DNA from 2 places in the Streptomyces sp. NPDC050147 genome. Region 2 is predicted to be linked to the other one. Evidence: riboswitches for the same ligand, from Rfam matches in the RefSeq annotation. Region 2 holds a riboswitch; the other holds the start of a gene.
The links. Region 2 has a riboswitch for glycine ahead of gcvP (aminomethyl-transferring glycine dehydrogenase). Riboswitches for the same ligand answer to the same signal wherever they lie in the genome.
Positions count from the first base shown of each region.

Region 1 (7,548 bases), on a different contig from region 2:
GGCGAAGCACCCCTGGTGCGGGAGTCTTCATCGCGGTCGCGATCTGTTACCAGCCTTGACGGGGAAAGGATGCGCAACCGTGATGCTGATCGAGGTGTTCCGTTATCCGGACGCACGTGAACGAGGGGCGAACACGGGGCAGTTGGGTCGCAAGGTGCCACGGGAGCCTATAGACCCCCTCCACCATCAGAACGGACATCATGGCGGTCGGGGCAGGTATACGAGCCGCGGTGGCCGGTTCCCGGCCCTTCCGGTGCGGCCAGGAGCGCCGCTTCAGTACTGCGCGGGGTAGCCGTATCCGCCTGCGGGCGCCGGTGCGGGCTGCGCCTCGCGGTCGTAGAACGGGCGCGCGTTGGCGCGCAGCCACATGGCGACCGGGTCGTATCCGTCGGACATCGCGACGGTCGACACGGGCAGACCGTCGGGGACGGCGGCGATCGACTGCTGCATCATCGTGCGCACCCCGTCGACCGACGCCGGCGCGGTGTCGTACACATCGAGGCCGATGGCCAGATACGGGGCGCCGAGCGCGGGCTGCACCCAGGCGCGGCGCAGCGAGCGGACCGCGGGGGTGCGGTGGGCGTTCTGCGTGAGCAGGGCGTAGAACTGGGGGATCTCGATGGCGGGCTCGGTGAGCCGAAGCGGTCCCGCGGGCAGCAGGTCGAGGCCCGACGCGATGCGCCGCAGGTCGAGCCAGGGGATGCCGACGCCGCCACCGGGGGCGTGGGGGTTGAGCCAGAGGCCGTAGTGGTCGGGGAAGAGGGTGCGGGAGATGTCGACACCGCCGACCACCTCGTACGACCGGTTCCAGCCACTGGCGGAGAGCTCCTGGGCCGAGGTCACGCACGGCGCGTACCCGAGGCCCTCGACCTCCATGTTCCCGTACTGGGCGTCGGGGGACCCGGCCTGGCCGTGCCAGAGCAGCATCCACACCTGGTCGGCGGCGAGCGCCCGCAGGAGCGCCTCGTAGGCGTCATAGCGCCCCGGTGTCACCTGGCGCAGCATGTGCTCGACCTGCCCGGCCGCAGCCGTGCCCGACGCACTCACCCTTAACCGCCCCTTCGCGATGACCCGCTGACCCGCTGATCCGGTGGAACTGGAACCTGATGAACCCGACGTGACCTGAGCTGACCAGGGGACCCGGGCCGACCGGCAGGGCCGTGCCCCGCCCGGGTCATGAAACCAGCTTAAGCGGCGATCCCGACACCGACTTGACGTACGGCACCCTCACACACGTACCTGCACATGTCCTTACACACGTCCGTGCTCGTGTCCCGGGGCCTGACCGAAGAACGGCCGGACCCGCTCGCGCATCCAGTCGCCGACCGGGTCCTGGGCCACGTCGAGCAGCACCAGGTTCACCGGCCAGGCCACCGGGGCCTGCCCCAGGGCCCGGCCCACGGCTTCCATCGGCAGCTCGCGCGCGCTGCCCTCCCAGGAGGTCAGTTCGACGCCGACGAACAGGGAGGGCGCACCGCCCTCGACGCTCGCCAGACAGCGGCGGGCGCTCAGGACGACCCCGGTGGCCTCGAACTCGCGGGCGGCGGCGGACAGGAAGTCCACCGGGTCCTCCTGCCAGTCCGGTTCGAAGAGGCGGACCCGGCCGCCGGTCGCGGGACCGTCCAGCGGGGTGCGCCCGGCGCGGCAGAGCTCGGCGACGGCCGGCGGCGGCAGCGGCACACCGACCGTGCCGTCCGGGTTGACCGCGATGCCCAGCTGCGGGGGCAGGCCGCGCGCGAACTCCACGGCGGGCGCCACGGTGCAGCTCATCCGGCCACCGGTGGCCTGCTGGAACTGCTGCTCGGAGCTGAAGACGGGGACGTAGGCCTGACCGTCGATCTCCAGCGTGGGCAGGTCCAGGGTGCCGCTGTCGGGGGCTCCGCCGTTCGGCAGCGGGACCCAGACGCGGCTGCGGCCGAGTACCTCGACGATGCGGGCCCCCGCGGACGCCTGAGGCGCGCCGGGGGCGCCCAGGGACGCCGCGAGCACCTCTTCGAGTTCGTTGCCCGGCCATCCTCCGTACGGATGGGGATGCGCCTGCGCCGGAATGTCCATCACTTCTAACCCCTGCTCGGTCCCGCTCTGCCTGCGGCACGACCCTAGCGCGGCGGGCGGCTCAGTCCCCGAAGCCGATCCCCCGCAGCACCCCGGCCGCCGCCCGGTCCAGGAGCACCGCCGAGCCGCATCCGCGCGGCAGGTCGCCGCGCTCGGCGGCGCCGACGAGCCGGCCGACCGTCCTGCGGTGCCGCGCGAAGGCGTACCGCGACACGCCGCGCCCGCGTGCGAGCTGCCCCTCCATGGCGGTGTCCGGTGGCACGTCGAGCAGCAGCAGGTGCAGGGTCGTGCCGCGCCGCGCGGCCTCGCGGGCCAGCCAGCGGCGCACCCACGCCTGGGTGCCGCAGTCGTGCACCACGACGCCCTCGCCGGAGCGCAGGGCTCTGCGCAGGCCCGCGTAGTGCGCGAGGCGGACCAGGGGGCGGTACACCGCGTACGGCAGGAGGCTCGGCATGCGCCGGGCCCAGCGGTCGCGGGTGTCCTGCGAGTCGATGCGCGGGCCCGCGACGGCTCTGCGCATCAGCGTGGACTTGCCGCTGCCCGGCAGCCCGGAGACGACGATCAGGTCGCCCTCGCCGAACGTCAGACGGTGCGGGCTGTGGCCGGTCCGCTGCCGCAGGTCGCGGACGACGGCCGCCGGCAGGGGGCCGCAGCTCTCCCTGGTCGGGACGGCGGCCTGTTTGGGCAGGGCCACCCCTGTGTTGGTCGCGTAGACGCTGGTCCTGCGCACCGTGATCGGCCTCCCCTTAGCGGTCACGTACCTGCTTCCCGCAGCTTCCCCGGCAAGTGTAAAGAGAAGGTAATGCGGCACAACAGCATTACTGGACTGGCACTGCCTTGTGACGCAGGCGCGTGCAATGATGTGCGCGCAAACTCCATACAGGCCGTTTGAATCCGCGCGGGAGAGTTCCCGGTGGCCGTCGATTGACGCACCGGGGCGCCGAAGGAGCAAGTCCCTCCCTTGAATCTCTCAGGCCCCGTACCGCGCGGGCGAGGCACATCTGAAAAGCGGGTCGCCACGGCGGCTCCACCCAAGGTGCAAGTCATGACCCCCTGTACGAGATGTACGTACGGGTCGTGGTGAACCTCTCAGGTTCCGATGACAGATGGGGAGGATCGACCTCACCCGTCATGCCCCTGGGAGTTCCACGAATGAGTACTGCCCCCCGTCTGACCGCACTCGATGCCGTGCATCGTGCGCTCGGCGCGACCATGACCGACTTCGCGGGCTGGGACATGCCGCTCCGCTACGCGAGCGAGCGCGACGAGCACAACGCCGTACGCACCAAGGCCGGTCTCTTCGACCTCTCCCACATGGGCGAGATCACGGTCACCGGGCCCGAGGCCGTGGACTTCCTGAACTTCTCGCTCGTCGGCAACATCGGCTCCATCGGTGTCGGCCGCGCCCGCTACACGATGATCTGTGCCGAGGACGGCGGGATCCTGGACGACCTGATCGTCTACCGCCTGGGCGAGACCGAGGCCCCCGAGTACATGGTCGTCGCCAACGCGTCGAACGCCCAGGTCGTGCTCGACGCGCTCACCGCCCGCGTCGGCGGCTTCGACGCCGAGGTCCGCGACGACCGCGACGCGTACGCCCTGCTCGCCGTCCAGGGTCCCGAGTCCCCCGGCATCCTGAAGTCACTCACGGACGCCGACCTGGATGGCCTGAAGTACTACGCGGGCCTGCCGGGCACGGTCGCGGGTGTACCCGCGCTGATCGCCCGCACCGGCTACACCGGCGAGGACGGCTTCGAGCTCTTCGTGGCGCCCGGTGACGCCGAGAAGCTGTGGGGCGCGCTGATGGAGGCGGGCGAGCCCGTCGGTCTGGTTCCCGCCGGGCTCTCCTGCCGCGACACGCTGCGTCTTGAGGCGGGCATGCCGCTGTACGGGCACGAGCTGACCGCGGATCTGACGCCCTTCGACGCCGGTCTCGGCCGGGTCGTCAAGTTCGAGAAGACCTCGCAGTCCGACACCTTCGTGGGGCGCGCGGCGCTCGCGGCCGCCGCCGAGCGCGCCGAGACCGCTCCCCCGCGCAAGCTGGTCGGCCTGATCGCTTCGGGCCGCCGCGTCCCGCGCGCGGGCTTCTCGGTGGTCGCCGACGGCAAGGTCATCGGCGAGGTCACCTCGGGCGCCCCGTCCCCGACGCTGGGCAAGCCGATCGCCATCGCGTACGTCGACGCGGAGCACTCCGCCCCGGGCACCCCGGGCGTCGGCGTGGACATCCGCGGCACGCACGAGCCGTACGAGGTCGTGGCGCTCCCGTTCTACAAGCGCCAGAAGTGACACCCCGCACAGCAGCCTCGTTCACCAGCACTCCCCCGCGTACAGGAGAATTCAGGTCATGAGCAACCCCCAGCAGCTGCGTTACAGCAAGGAGCACGAGTGGCTCTCGGCCGCCGAGGACGGTGTGGCGACCGTCGGCATCACGGAGCACGCGGCCAACGCGCTCGGTGACGTCGTCTACGCCGACCTGCCCGAGGCCGGCGCCGCGGTGACCGCGGGCGAGACGTGCGGCGAGCTCGAGTCGACCAAGTCGGTCAGCGACCTGTACTCGCCGGTGACCGGCGAGGTCGTCGAGTCGAACCAGGACGTCGTGGACGACCCGTCGCTGGTCAACTCCGCCCCGTTCGAGGGTGGTTGGCTGTTCAAGGTGCGGATCACGGAGGAGCCGAAGGACCTGCTCTCCGCGGACGAGTACACCGAGTTCTCCGGCAGCTGAAGCCCCCCGAAGACCCTTAGGGACCACCTGATGTCGCTTCTCAACACCCCTCTCCACGAGCTGGACCCGGACGTCGCCGCCGCCGTCGACGCCGAGCTCCACCGTCAGCAGTCCACCCTGGAAATGATCGCCTCGGAGAACTTCGCTCCGGTCGCGGTCATGGAAGCCCAGGGCACGGTCCTCACCAACAAGTACGCCGAGGGCTACCCCGGCCGCCGCTACTACGGCGGCTGCGAGCACGTCGACGTGACCGAGCAGATCGCGATCGACCGGATCAAGGACCTGTTCGGCGCCGAGTACGCCAACGTCCAGCCGCACTCCGGCGCCTCCGCCAACCAGGCCGCCCTCTTCGCGATCGCCCAGCCCGGCGACACGATTCTCGGCCTCGACCTGGCACACGGCGGCCACCTCACCCACGGCATGCGCCTGAACTTCTCCGGCAAGCAGTTCAACGTGGTCGCCTACCACGTGGACGAGGCCGGTCTGGTCGACATGGCCGAGGTCGAGCGCCTGGCCAAGGAGAACAGCCCGAAGGTGATCATCGCGGGCTGGTCCGCCTACCCGCGTCAGCTGGACTTCGCCGAGTTCCGCCGGATCGCCGACGAGGTCGGCGCGAAGCTGTGGGTCGACATGGCGCACTTCGCGGGTCTCGTCGCCGCCGGTCTGCACCCCAACCCGGTGCCGTACGCGGACGTGGTCACCTCCACCACGCACAAGACGCTCGGCGGCCCGCGCGGCGGCGTCATCCTGGCCCGCAACAAGGACTTCGCGAAGAAGCTGAACTCCGCGGTCTTCCCCGGCTTCCAGGGCGGCCCGCTGGAGCACGTGATCGCGGCCAAGGCCGTCTCCTTCAAGATCGCCGCCTCCGAGGAGTTCAAGGAGCGCCAGCAGCGCACCCTGGACGGCGCCCGCATCCTGGCCGAGCGCCTGGTCCAGGACGACGCGAAGGCCGTCGGCGTCGACGTTCTGTCCGGCGGCACGGACGTGCACCTGGTCCTGGTGGACCTGCGCAACTCCGAGCTCGACGGCCAGCAGGCCGAGGACCGTCTCCACGAGGTCGGCATCACGGTCAACCGCAACGCGATCCCGAACGACCCGCGCCCCCCGATGGTCACCTCGGGCCTGCGGATCGGTACGCCCGCGCTCGCGACCCGCGGCTTCCAGGAGGACGACTTCCGTGAGGTCGCCGACGTCATCGCCGAGGCGCTGAAGCCGGGCTTCGACGCGGAGTCGCTCAAGGCCCGCGTCTCGGCCTTGGCAGCAAAGCACCCGCTGTACCCCAACCTGTAGCATTTTCGTACGCTTTCCTTCGTACGAACCTTCGGGGCACCGCGCACACTGGACAGTGAAGACAGTGAGTGCGGTGCCCCGGCTCATGCCCCGCTTTCCGTAGTTCTCTGCACCACCCCGGCAGACAACGGCGTCTACCAACCACCATTGGAGTTTCTCGTGGCCCTCTCGGTCTTCGACCTGTTCTCGGTCGGTATCGGCCCGTCCAGCTCCCACACGGTCGGTCCCATGCGCGCCGCCCGCATCTTCGCGAGCCGCCTCAAGAACGAGGGCCTGATGGCCCACACCACCGCGATACGGGCCGAGCTCTACGGCTCGCTGGGTGCGACGGGCCACGGCCACGGCACCCCGAAGGCGGTCCTGCTCGGCCTGGAGGGCGAGTCTCCGCGCTCGGTCGACGTCGAGTTCGCCGACGACCGCGTCGAGCAGATCAAGAGCACCGGCCGCCTCAACCTCCTCGGCATGCAAGAGATCGACTTCGACTTCGACGAGGACCTGGTCCTGCACCGCCGCAAGGCCCTGCCGTACCACGCCAACGGCATGACGATCTTCGCGTACGACCGTGACGGCGGCCTCGTCCTGGAGAAGACGTACTACTCCGTGGGCGGCGGCTTCGTGGTCGACGACGACGCCGTGGCCGGCGAGAACCCGATCGTGCCGGACGACACGGTCCTGAAGCACCCCTTCCGCACCGGCGACGAGCTGCTGCGCCTGGCTCAGGAGACCGGCCTCTCCATCTCCGCGCTGATGCTGGAGAACGAGAAGGCGTGGCGCACCGAGGAGGAGATCCGCTCGGGTCTGCTCGACATCTGGGGCGTCATGCAGTCCTGCGTCTCGCGCGGCATGTCCCGCGAGGGCATCCTGCCGGGCGGCCTCAAGGTCCGCCGCCGCGCCGCCAACTCGGCACGGCAGCTGCGCGCCGAGGGCGATCCGCTGGCCCGCTCCATGGAGTGGATCACGCTGTACGCGATGGCGGTGAACGAGGAGAACGCCGCGGGCGGCCGGGTCGTGACCGCCCCGACGAACGGCGCCGCGGGCATCATCCCGGCGGTCCTGCACTACTACATGAACTTCATCCCCGGGGCCGACGAGGAGGGCGTGGTCCGCTTCCTGCTCGCCGCGGGCGCGATCGGCATGCTCTTCAAGGAGAACGCCTCGATCTCCGGCGCCGAGGTCGGCTGCCAGGGCGAGGTCGGCTCCGCCTGCTCGATGGCGGCGGGCGCCCTCGCCGAGGTCCTGGGCGGCTCCCCCGAGCAGGTCGAGAACGCGGCCGAGATCGGCATGGAGCACAACCTCGGCCTGACCTGCGACCCGGTCGGCGGCCTCGTCCAGATCCCGTGCATCGAGCGCAACGGCATGGCGGCGGTCAAGGCCGTCACCGCGGCGAAGATGGCGATGCGCGGCGACGGCAGCCACAAGGTGTCCCTCGACAAGGTCATCAAGACCATGAAGGAGACCGGCGCCGACATGAGCGTGAAGTA
Region 1 is NZ_JBFALJ010000038.1:46,866-54,413, reverse strand. It holds gene AB0I94_RS38960 (enhanced serine sensitivity protein SseB C-terminal domain-containing protein) at 274-1,047, opposite strand; gene AB0I94_RS38955 (enhanced serine sensitivity protein SseB) at 1,252-2,055, opposite strand; gene AB0I94_RS38950 (AAA family ATPase) at 2,117-2,791, opposite strand; glycine riboswitch at 2,945-3,050, shown strand; gene gcvT (glycine cleavage system aminomethyltransferase GcvT) at 3,208-4,341, shown strand; gene gcvH (glycine cleavage system protein GcvH) at 4,400-4,777, shown strand; gene glyA (serine hydroxymethyltransferase) at 4,808-6,067, shown strand; gene AB0I94_RS38930 (L-serine ammonia-lyase) at 6,227-7,548, shown strand, end outside.
Region 1: linked by a shared signal. The riboswitch ahead of gcvT (glycine cleavage system aminomethyltransferase GcvT) and the one ahead of gcvP (aminomethyl-transferring glycine dehydrogenase) in region 2 are both predicted to bind glycine.

Region 2 (7,548 bases):
GGACTAGCCCGGTATGACCACCCCGAACCACCCGAAGAGACAGTGCAGTTGGGCTGAACCGTCCGGGCGGGTGATACGTCATTAAGCAGTAAGGAGCGCTGCCGCTAAATCCCTGCGGATTCACGCCCGTAGGGCAACACTGGGACAGGACCGACTTGACGGGGGGCGGCCATGAACACCGCATCGAGCCGCAAAGCAGACGTCACAGCCATCACATCGCAGCGAAAGAACCCATCCATGTGCCAGCACCAACCACCGTGCCCGACAGCCGACTCCGCGGACCGGGAGGCCGCGCTCCTCATCGCGAGCCACCCGGAGCAGGGCTGGAGCCTGCTGTGCAACGGCGTCCTCCTCTTCGAGGACACCGGTGAGCTGCTGCCGGACGGCCAGATCATCGCCCCGCACCGACCGCTGGGCACGGACAAGATCATGACCGCCGCCTGACCCGGCGGCCGCACGGCACGGACAGACAAGGGGCCGACCCGGAGACACACCTCCGGACCGGCCCCCCTCGCATGTTCGGGCCCCGCTGTCAGTCCTCGTACGCATCCAGCGGCGGGCAGGAGCAGACCAAATTCCGGTCGCCGTACGCCTGATCGATGCGGCGCACCGGCGGCCAGTACTTGTCCGCGGCCACCACACCGGCCGGGAAGACGGCCTCCTCGCGGCTGTACGCGTGCTCCCACTCCCCGCCGAGCGCGGCAGCGGTGTGCGGGGCGTTCCGCAGCGGGTTGTCATCGGCGGGCCAGTCGCCGCCCACCTTCTCGATCTCCGCGCGAATGCTGATCATCGCCTCGCAGAACCGGTCGATCTCGACCAGGTCCTCGCTCTCGGTCGGCTCGATCATCAGCGTCCCCGCGACCGGGAACGACATGGTCGGCGCGTGGAAGCCGTAGTCGATGAGCCGCTTCGCGATGTCGTCGACACTGACACCGGTCGCCTTGCTGATCGGCCGCAGATCGATGATGCACTCGTGCGCGACGAGCCCGCCGGGGCCGGTGTAGAGCACGGGGTAATGCGGCTCCAGGCGCTTGGCGATGTAGTTCGCGGAGAGCACCGCGACCTGCGTGGCGCGCTTGAGGCCCTCGCCGCCCATGAGGCGTACGTACGCCCAGGAGATCGGCAGGATTCCGGCCGAGCCCCACGGCGCGGCGGAGATCGGGCCGACCCCCGTCTCGGGGCCCGCGGCGGGCTGCAGCGGGTGGTTGGGCAGGTACGGCGCGAGGTGCTCGCGCACACCGACCGGACCGACGCCGGGGCCACCGCCGCCGTGCGGGATGCAGAAGGTCTTGTGCAGGTTCAGGTGCGAGACGTCGCCGCCGAACTTGCCGGGCTGGGCGAGACCCACAAGGGCGTTGAGGTTCGCCCCGTCGACGTACACCTGGCCGCCCGCCTCGTGCACCTGGGCGCAGATGTCGGCGACGTGCTCCTCGAACACACCGTGCGTGGACGGGTACGTGATCATGAGCACGGACAGTTCGTCGCGGTGCTTCTCGATCTTGGCGCGCAGGTCCTCGACGTCGATCTCGCCGTCGTCGCTGGTCTTCACGACGACGACCTTCATGCCGGCCATCACGGCGCTCGCGGCGTTGGTGCCGTGCGCGGACGACGGGATGAGGCAGACGGTGCGCTGCTCGTCGCCGTTGGCGCGGTGGTAGCCACGGACCGCGAGCAGACCGGCGAGCTCACCCTGCGAACCGGCGTTGGGCTGCAGGGAGACCTTGTCGTACCCGGTGACCTCGGCGAGCCGCTCCTCCAGCTCACGGATGAGCGTCAGATAGCCCTGCGCCTGCTGGGCGGGCGCGAAGGGGTGCAGCTGGCCGAACTCGGGCCAGGTGACCGGCTCCATCTCGGTGGTCGCGTTGAGCTTCATGGTGCAGGAGCCCAGCGGGATCATGCCGCGGTCGAGCGCGTAGTCGCGGTCGGCCAGCTTGCGCAGGTAGCGCAGCATGGCGGTCTCGGAGCGGTACTGGTGGAAGACGGGGTGCGTCAGGTACTCGTCGTCGCGCGACAGCTCCGCCGGAAGCGAGTCCTCGGTCTCCGCGTCGAGCGCCTCGATGTCGGCCTCAACCCCGAAAGCGGTCCAGATCGCGGTCACTTGCTTGCGCGTGGTGGTCTCGTCGCAGGCCAGGGAGACATGATCGGCGTCGACCTGGTGGATGTTGACGCCACCCTCGCGGGCCGCGGCGACGAGCGCCTCGGCCCTGCCGGGCACCCGCACGGTGAGGGTGTCGAAGTACGCGCCGTGCACGACCTCGACCCCGCCCGCGGTGAGCCCCGCGGCGAGCACGGTGGCGTAGCGGTGGGTACGCCGTGCGATGGACTTGAGACCCTCGGGTCCGTGGTAGACCGCGTACATTCCGGCCATCACGGCGAGCAGCACCTGCGCGGTACAGATGTTGCTGGTGGCCTTCTCGCGGCGGATGTGCTGCTCACGGGTCTGCAGCGCGAGCCGGTAGGCCCTGTTGCCGTCCGCGTCCACGGAGACGCCGACGAGCCGCCCCGGCAGGCTGCGGGCGAACTTCTCGCGCACCGCCATGTAACCGGCGTGCGGGCCGCCGAAGCCCATCGGGACGCCGAAGCGCTGCGTCGTCCCGACGGCGATGTCGGCGCCGAGCTCACCGGGCGAGGTGAGCAGCGTGAGGGCCAGCAGGTCCGCGGCGACGGAGACGATGGCACCGAGTTCGTGCGCCTGCTCGATGAGGGGCTTGATGTCGCGTACGGCACCGGAGGCGCCGGGGTACTGGATCAGTACGCCGACGACACCGCGCTCGGCGACCTCGGCCGGGACGCCCTGGCTCAGATCGGCGACGACGACGTCCACACCCGTCGGCTCGGCGCGGGTCTGGATGACGGCTATCGTCTGCGGCAACGCGTCGGCGTCGACCAGGAACACACCGTCCTTGACCTTGCCCATGCGCCGCGAGAGCGCCATGGCCTCGGCGGCGGCGGTGCCCTCGTCGAGCAGCGAGGCGCCGGAGGTGGGCAGCCCGGTCAGCTCGGCGACGACGGTCTGGAAGTTGAGCAGCGCCTCGAGGCGGCCCTGGGAGATCTCGGGCTGGTACGGCGTGTAAGCGGTGTACCACGCCGGGTTCTCCATCACGTTCCGCAGGATCACCGGCGGGGTGAAGGTCCCGTAGTAACCGAGCCCGATCATGGAATCGAGGACCTGGTTGCGGTCCGCGAGGGAACGCAGTTCGGCGAGCACCTCGGCCTCGGTGCGTGCCCCCGGAAGGTTCAGCGCCTCGGCGTTCTTGATCACATCCGGCACGGCGGCCGCGGTGAGCTCGTCGAGCGAGCCGTACCCGACCTGCGCGAGCATCTTGGCCCGTGCTTCCACATCGGGACCGATGTGCCGCTGCTCGAAGGGGATGCCCTGTTCGAGCTGTGAGAGCGGGATACGAGGGGTGGCGGTCATTGCGGAGGCCTCCTGGTCTGACGCGACCTGCGAGGGGCACCACGGCGCGGGTACCCGGACGGCCTCCCCCTCTGTCATCTCAACCTGAGAGTTTCACCGGTCCACGCCCCGCGAGAGGCGTCGTACCGGCTTTCACCGTCGGTGAGGAAGGGGACCGGAACGTGCCCGCCCGACGCCCGCCCTACTTTCCAGAGTGACCTCGTCCGTGCGGTACAGGGGCCTGAGAGATTCCGGGGAGGAGTTGCTCCTTCGGCGCCTCCGGTGTCTCCACCGGAGAGCTCTCCCGCACGGGGTCAGCAGCCAAGCGCCAGCCTACCAGCGCGGACCGTGACCGTTCCCTCGAGTGGCCACCTGCCCCGAAGTGCTCTTTCGTAGTGATTGCGAACGAACGAGGATGAGTTACGCCCCACTTCGACACGCCTCGACCAGTTGGAGGGCCCGTGCAGACCGACATCGATCCGCGCCACTTGATCGGCCGGAAGGCGTTCGACCGGAACGGGGCCAAGATCGGCACGATCGACGAGGTCTATCTCGACGACGCGACGGGCGCCCCGGAGTGGGCGGCCATACGCACGGGTCTGTTCAGCAGGGACACGTTCGTCCCCCTGGAACCGAGTGAGCTCAGGAGCGACGGCACCCTGCGCATCCCCTTCGAACGCTCACTGATCAAGGACGCCCCCGATTTCGGCGTGGGCCGCCACCTCTCCCCCGAACAGGAACTGCAGCTCTACCACCATTACGGCCTGGACATCGCGCCCCCGCCTCCCCCGCCACCGCCGCCGGACAAGGACTTCGGCAACATCGCGGGCCGGGACAGCCCCTGACGCCCGCCCGGCCCCCAAGTGGCCCCTTCGGGGGAGCCACCGGCGTCACCGCGGCTCCAGCGCCTCAGGCGACGCCACCAGAGGCAAGGGCTCCGCGGGCTCGAGCGCCGGATCATCCGTACGGAACGTCCGCACTCGCCCCGGCGTCGAGGACTCCGGCGTCTCGAAGCGAACCGTCACCCGCCCCAGGCCGCTGCCCTGCACCCACCCGTGCCCATACTCGGCATGCCGCACGTCGTGCCCGGCGGCCCACCGTCGCTCGGCCGGAACGACCGGCTCCGCCACCGTCTCGACCACGGGTTCCGCCCCTGCATCCCCGGCGCCCTCCTCCTCCGCCTTCTGCTGCGTCTCCAGAGCCTCCGCCGCCTCGGCCCGGGCCTCGGCCTGCGCCTGGGCCTGTGCCTGCGCGAAGAGGTCCTCCTGCGTGTAGTCGGCGAGCCCCGTGACGCCCACCCCGAGGAGCCGCACGCCCCCGGTGGTGTCCACGGACTCGAGAAGACGCGCGGCGGCCTCACGGACCACTCCGGGGTCGTCCGTCGGCCCGCGCAGCGTCTCGGAGCGCGTCAGCGTCGAGAAGTCGAACCGCCGCACCTTCAGGACGATGGTCCGCCCCGAGTGCCCCGCCGCGCGCAGCCGCTCCACGCACCGGTCGGCGAGCCGCGTGACCTCGCCCCTGACCCGCACCCGGTCATGGATATCCACGTCGTAGGTGTCCTCCACGCTGACCGACTTGGACTCCCGCTCCGCCACCACGGGCCGCTCGTCCCGCGCCAGCGCCATCGCGTACAGCGCGCTCCCGTGCGACTTCCCGAGCAGTCGTACGAGCTCGTCCTCGCCCGCCTCCGCGATCTCCCCCACGGTCGTGATCCCGCCCCGCCGCAGATGGTCCCCGGTGGCGGGACCGACGCCCGGCAGGGTCCGCACCGACATCGGCGCGAGCAGGCCCCGCTCGGTGCCCGGCACTATCAGCCGCAGCCCGTCGGGCTTGGCCTCCTCCGAAGCGATCTTCGCCAGCATCTTGGACGCAGCGAGCCCGACCGACCCCGCGAGCCCCGTCACCGCCTTGATGTCGGCCCGCAACCGCTCGCCCACATCCAGCGCGGACGCCTGGTCGTCGGCCACGCCGCCCGCCTCCAGGTCGACGAAGGCCTCGTCCAGGCTGAGCGGCTCCACCAGCGGCGACAGCTCCCGCAGCAGCGACATCACCTGGTCGCTGATCTCTCGGTAGAGCCCGAAGCGGGGCACCAGATAGGCGGCATTGGGCGCCAGGCGCCGCGCCTGCCCCATGGGCATCGCCGAGTGCACACCGAACTTCCGCGCCTCGTACGAGGCCGTGGCCACCACGCCTCGCGGCCCGAGCCCGCCCACGATGACGGCTTTCCCGCGCAGACTCGGCTTCGCGGCTTGCTCGGCAGACGCGTAGAAGGCATCCATGTCGAGATGCAGGATCGTGGGCGCGGTTCTCACATCTCTGATGCTGCCCTACGCCACTGACAACGCCGCTTCACACGGCCCTGTTGCGCCGCCTCGCGAGCTCGTCGGCGGGGTTCTGCCGCACCAGCGTCTCTCCGGTGTCGATCCGCTCCCCGTGCAGCTGCGAAAGCGCCGCTTCCACGTCCCGCCACACGACGCCCACGGCGATCCCGAAGACCCCCTGGCCGCCCTGGAGCAGGTCGTGGACCTCGTCGGGCGACGTGCACTCGTAGACCGTCGCGCCGTCGCTCATGAGCGTCATCCGCTCCAGGTCCCGGAAACCGCGGTCACGCAGATGCTGGACCGTGGTCCGGATGTTCTGCAGGGACACACCCGTGTCGAGGAACCGCTTCACGATCTTCAGGACGACGACGTCCCGGAAGCTGTAGAGCCGCTGGGTCCCCGAACCGCCCGCGGACCGCACGCTGGGCTCGACCAGGCCCGTACGGGCCCAGTAGTCGAGCTGTCGGTAGGTGATGCCGGCGGCCGCGCACGCGGTCGGCCCCCGGTAACCGATCTGTTCCTGTTCGGACTGTCCGGACGTGGCGTCCCCGCTCCCCTGAACGCTCCCCTGAACCACCATCGGCCTCTGCGGAGAGTGACCGGCCGTGCTGCTGTGAAGCGGATACGGCCCACCCATCGCCGTACCGTCGCCGCTGCTTCTCACGCCGACCTCCGTCCTTGACCTGCCTTCACGACGGTAGGCAGTCACCAGGGGCTCGTCAACGATCGCCACACTCGGCACGCCGAGTGATAATCACCCTAAGAGTGGTTTGCTGTACCGCACCGCCGGGAAAGGCTAGCCGAATGGCCCGCCGGAGCCCCGGTGAGCGACGGCCTACTGGCTGTTGGTACCGAAGTCCTCGGGAGAGATCTGGTCGAGGAACTCGCGGAACTTCTCCACCTCGTCCTCCTGCTCGTCCGGAATGGCGATGCCCGCGTCGTCGAGGACACCGTCGCTGCCGTAGATCGGCGTCCCCGTACGGAGCGCTAGCGCTATGGCGTCGGACGGGCGGGCGCTCACCTCGACTCCACTGGAGAAGACCAGCTCCGCGTAGAAGACACCTTCTCGGAGATCTGTGATGCGCACCTCGGTGAGCTCCTGACCCACCGCCTCCAGCACGTCCTTGAACAGGTCGTGGGTCAGCGGCCGCGCGGGCGCCATCCCCTGCTGTGCGAAGGCGATCGCGGTCGCCTCCCCTGGTCCGATCCAGATGGGGAGGTAGCGATCGCCTCCCACTTCACGCAGGAGCACGATCGGTTGGTTGGAGGGCATTTCCACCCGGACACCTACGACGTCGAGCTCGTTCACACAGCAACCCTAGGACGTGCCCGGCCGGTTTGGGTAGTCGGGCACCCCCCGAGTCAGGGCAAGCGGACCCCGAGCGCGGTCTGCACCAGTGCAGAATGCAGCTTTCCGGTCAGCCCGGCGAGTTCCTTCGTACGGGCTTCCGCATGGGCTCTGGTCTGCGGATTGCGGTGCCGGCGCAGCGGCGCGACGACCTGGTCGACCAGACCGGCCTCACGTTCGGCCGCCGACTTCACGGCACGCAGATGCCTGGGTTCGATGCCGAATCGCCCGAGTTCGAGCACGAGCGCGGCGACCGTCACGGCCTCCGCGTCATAACCACCGTCCGGCAACGGCACGATGAGCCCGTACGTCTCCCAGTCCGCGAGCTGCTCAGCGTCGATCTCGGCGGCGGCAAGCAGCTCCGCACGGCCCACACGGGCGGCAGTGGGCTCCCCGGCGTCACCCACGCCCCAGGCGTCACCGGGGTCACGCGGCTGCCCCGGAGAGGGCACAGAGACCCGCTCTCCGCGCTCCAGGGCGTC
Region 2 is NZ_JBFALJ010000048.1:15,361-22,908, forward strand. It holds gene AB0I94_RS40945 (DUF5999 family protein) at 238-444, shown strand; gene gcvP (aminomethyl-transferring glycine dehydrogenase) at 533-3,418, opposite strand; glycine riboswitch at 3,617-3,714, opposite strand; gene AB0I94_RS40955 (PRC-barrel domain-containing protein) at 3,859-4,242, shown strand; gene AB0I94_RS40960 (DNA polymerase IV) at 4,288-5,709, opposite strand; gene AB0I94_RS40965 (MerR family transcriptional regulator) at 5,747-6,382, opposite strand; gene AB0I94_RS40970 (bifunctional nuclease family protein) at 6,554-7,027, opposite strand; gene AB0I94_RS40975 (MerR family transcriptional regulator) at 7,081-7,548, opposite strand, start outside.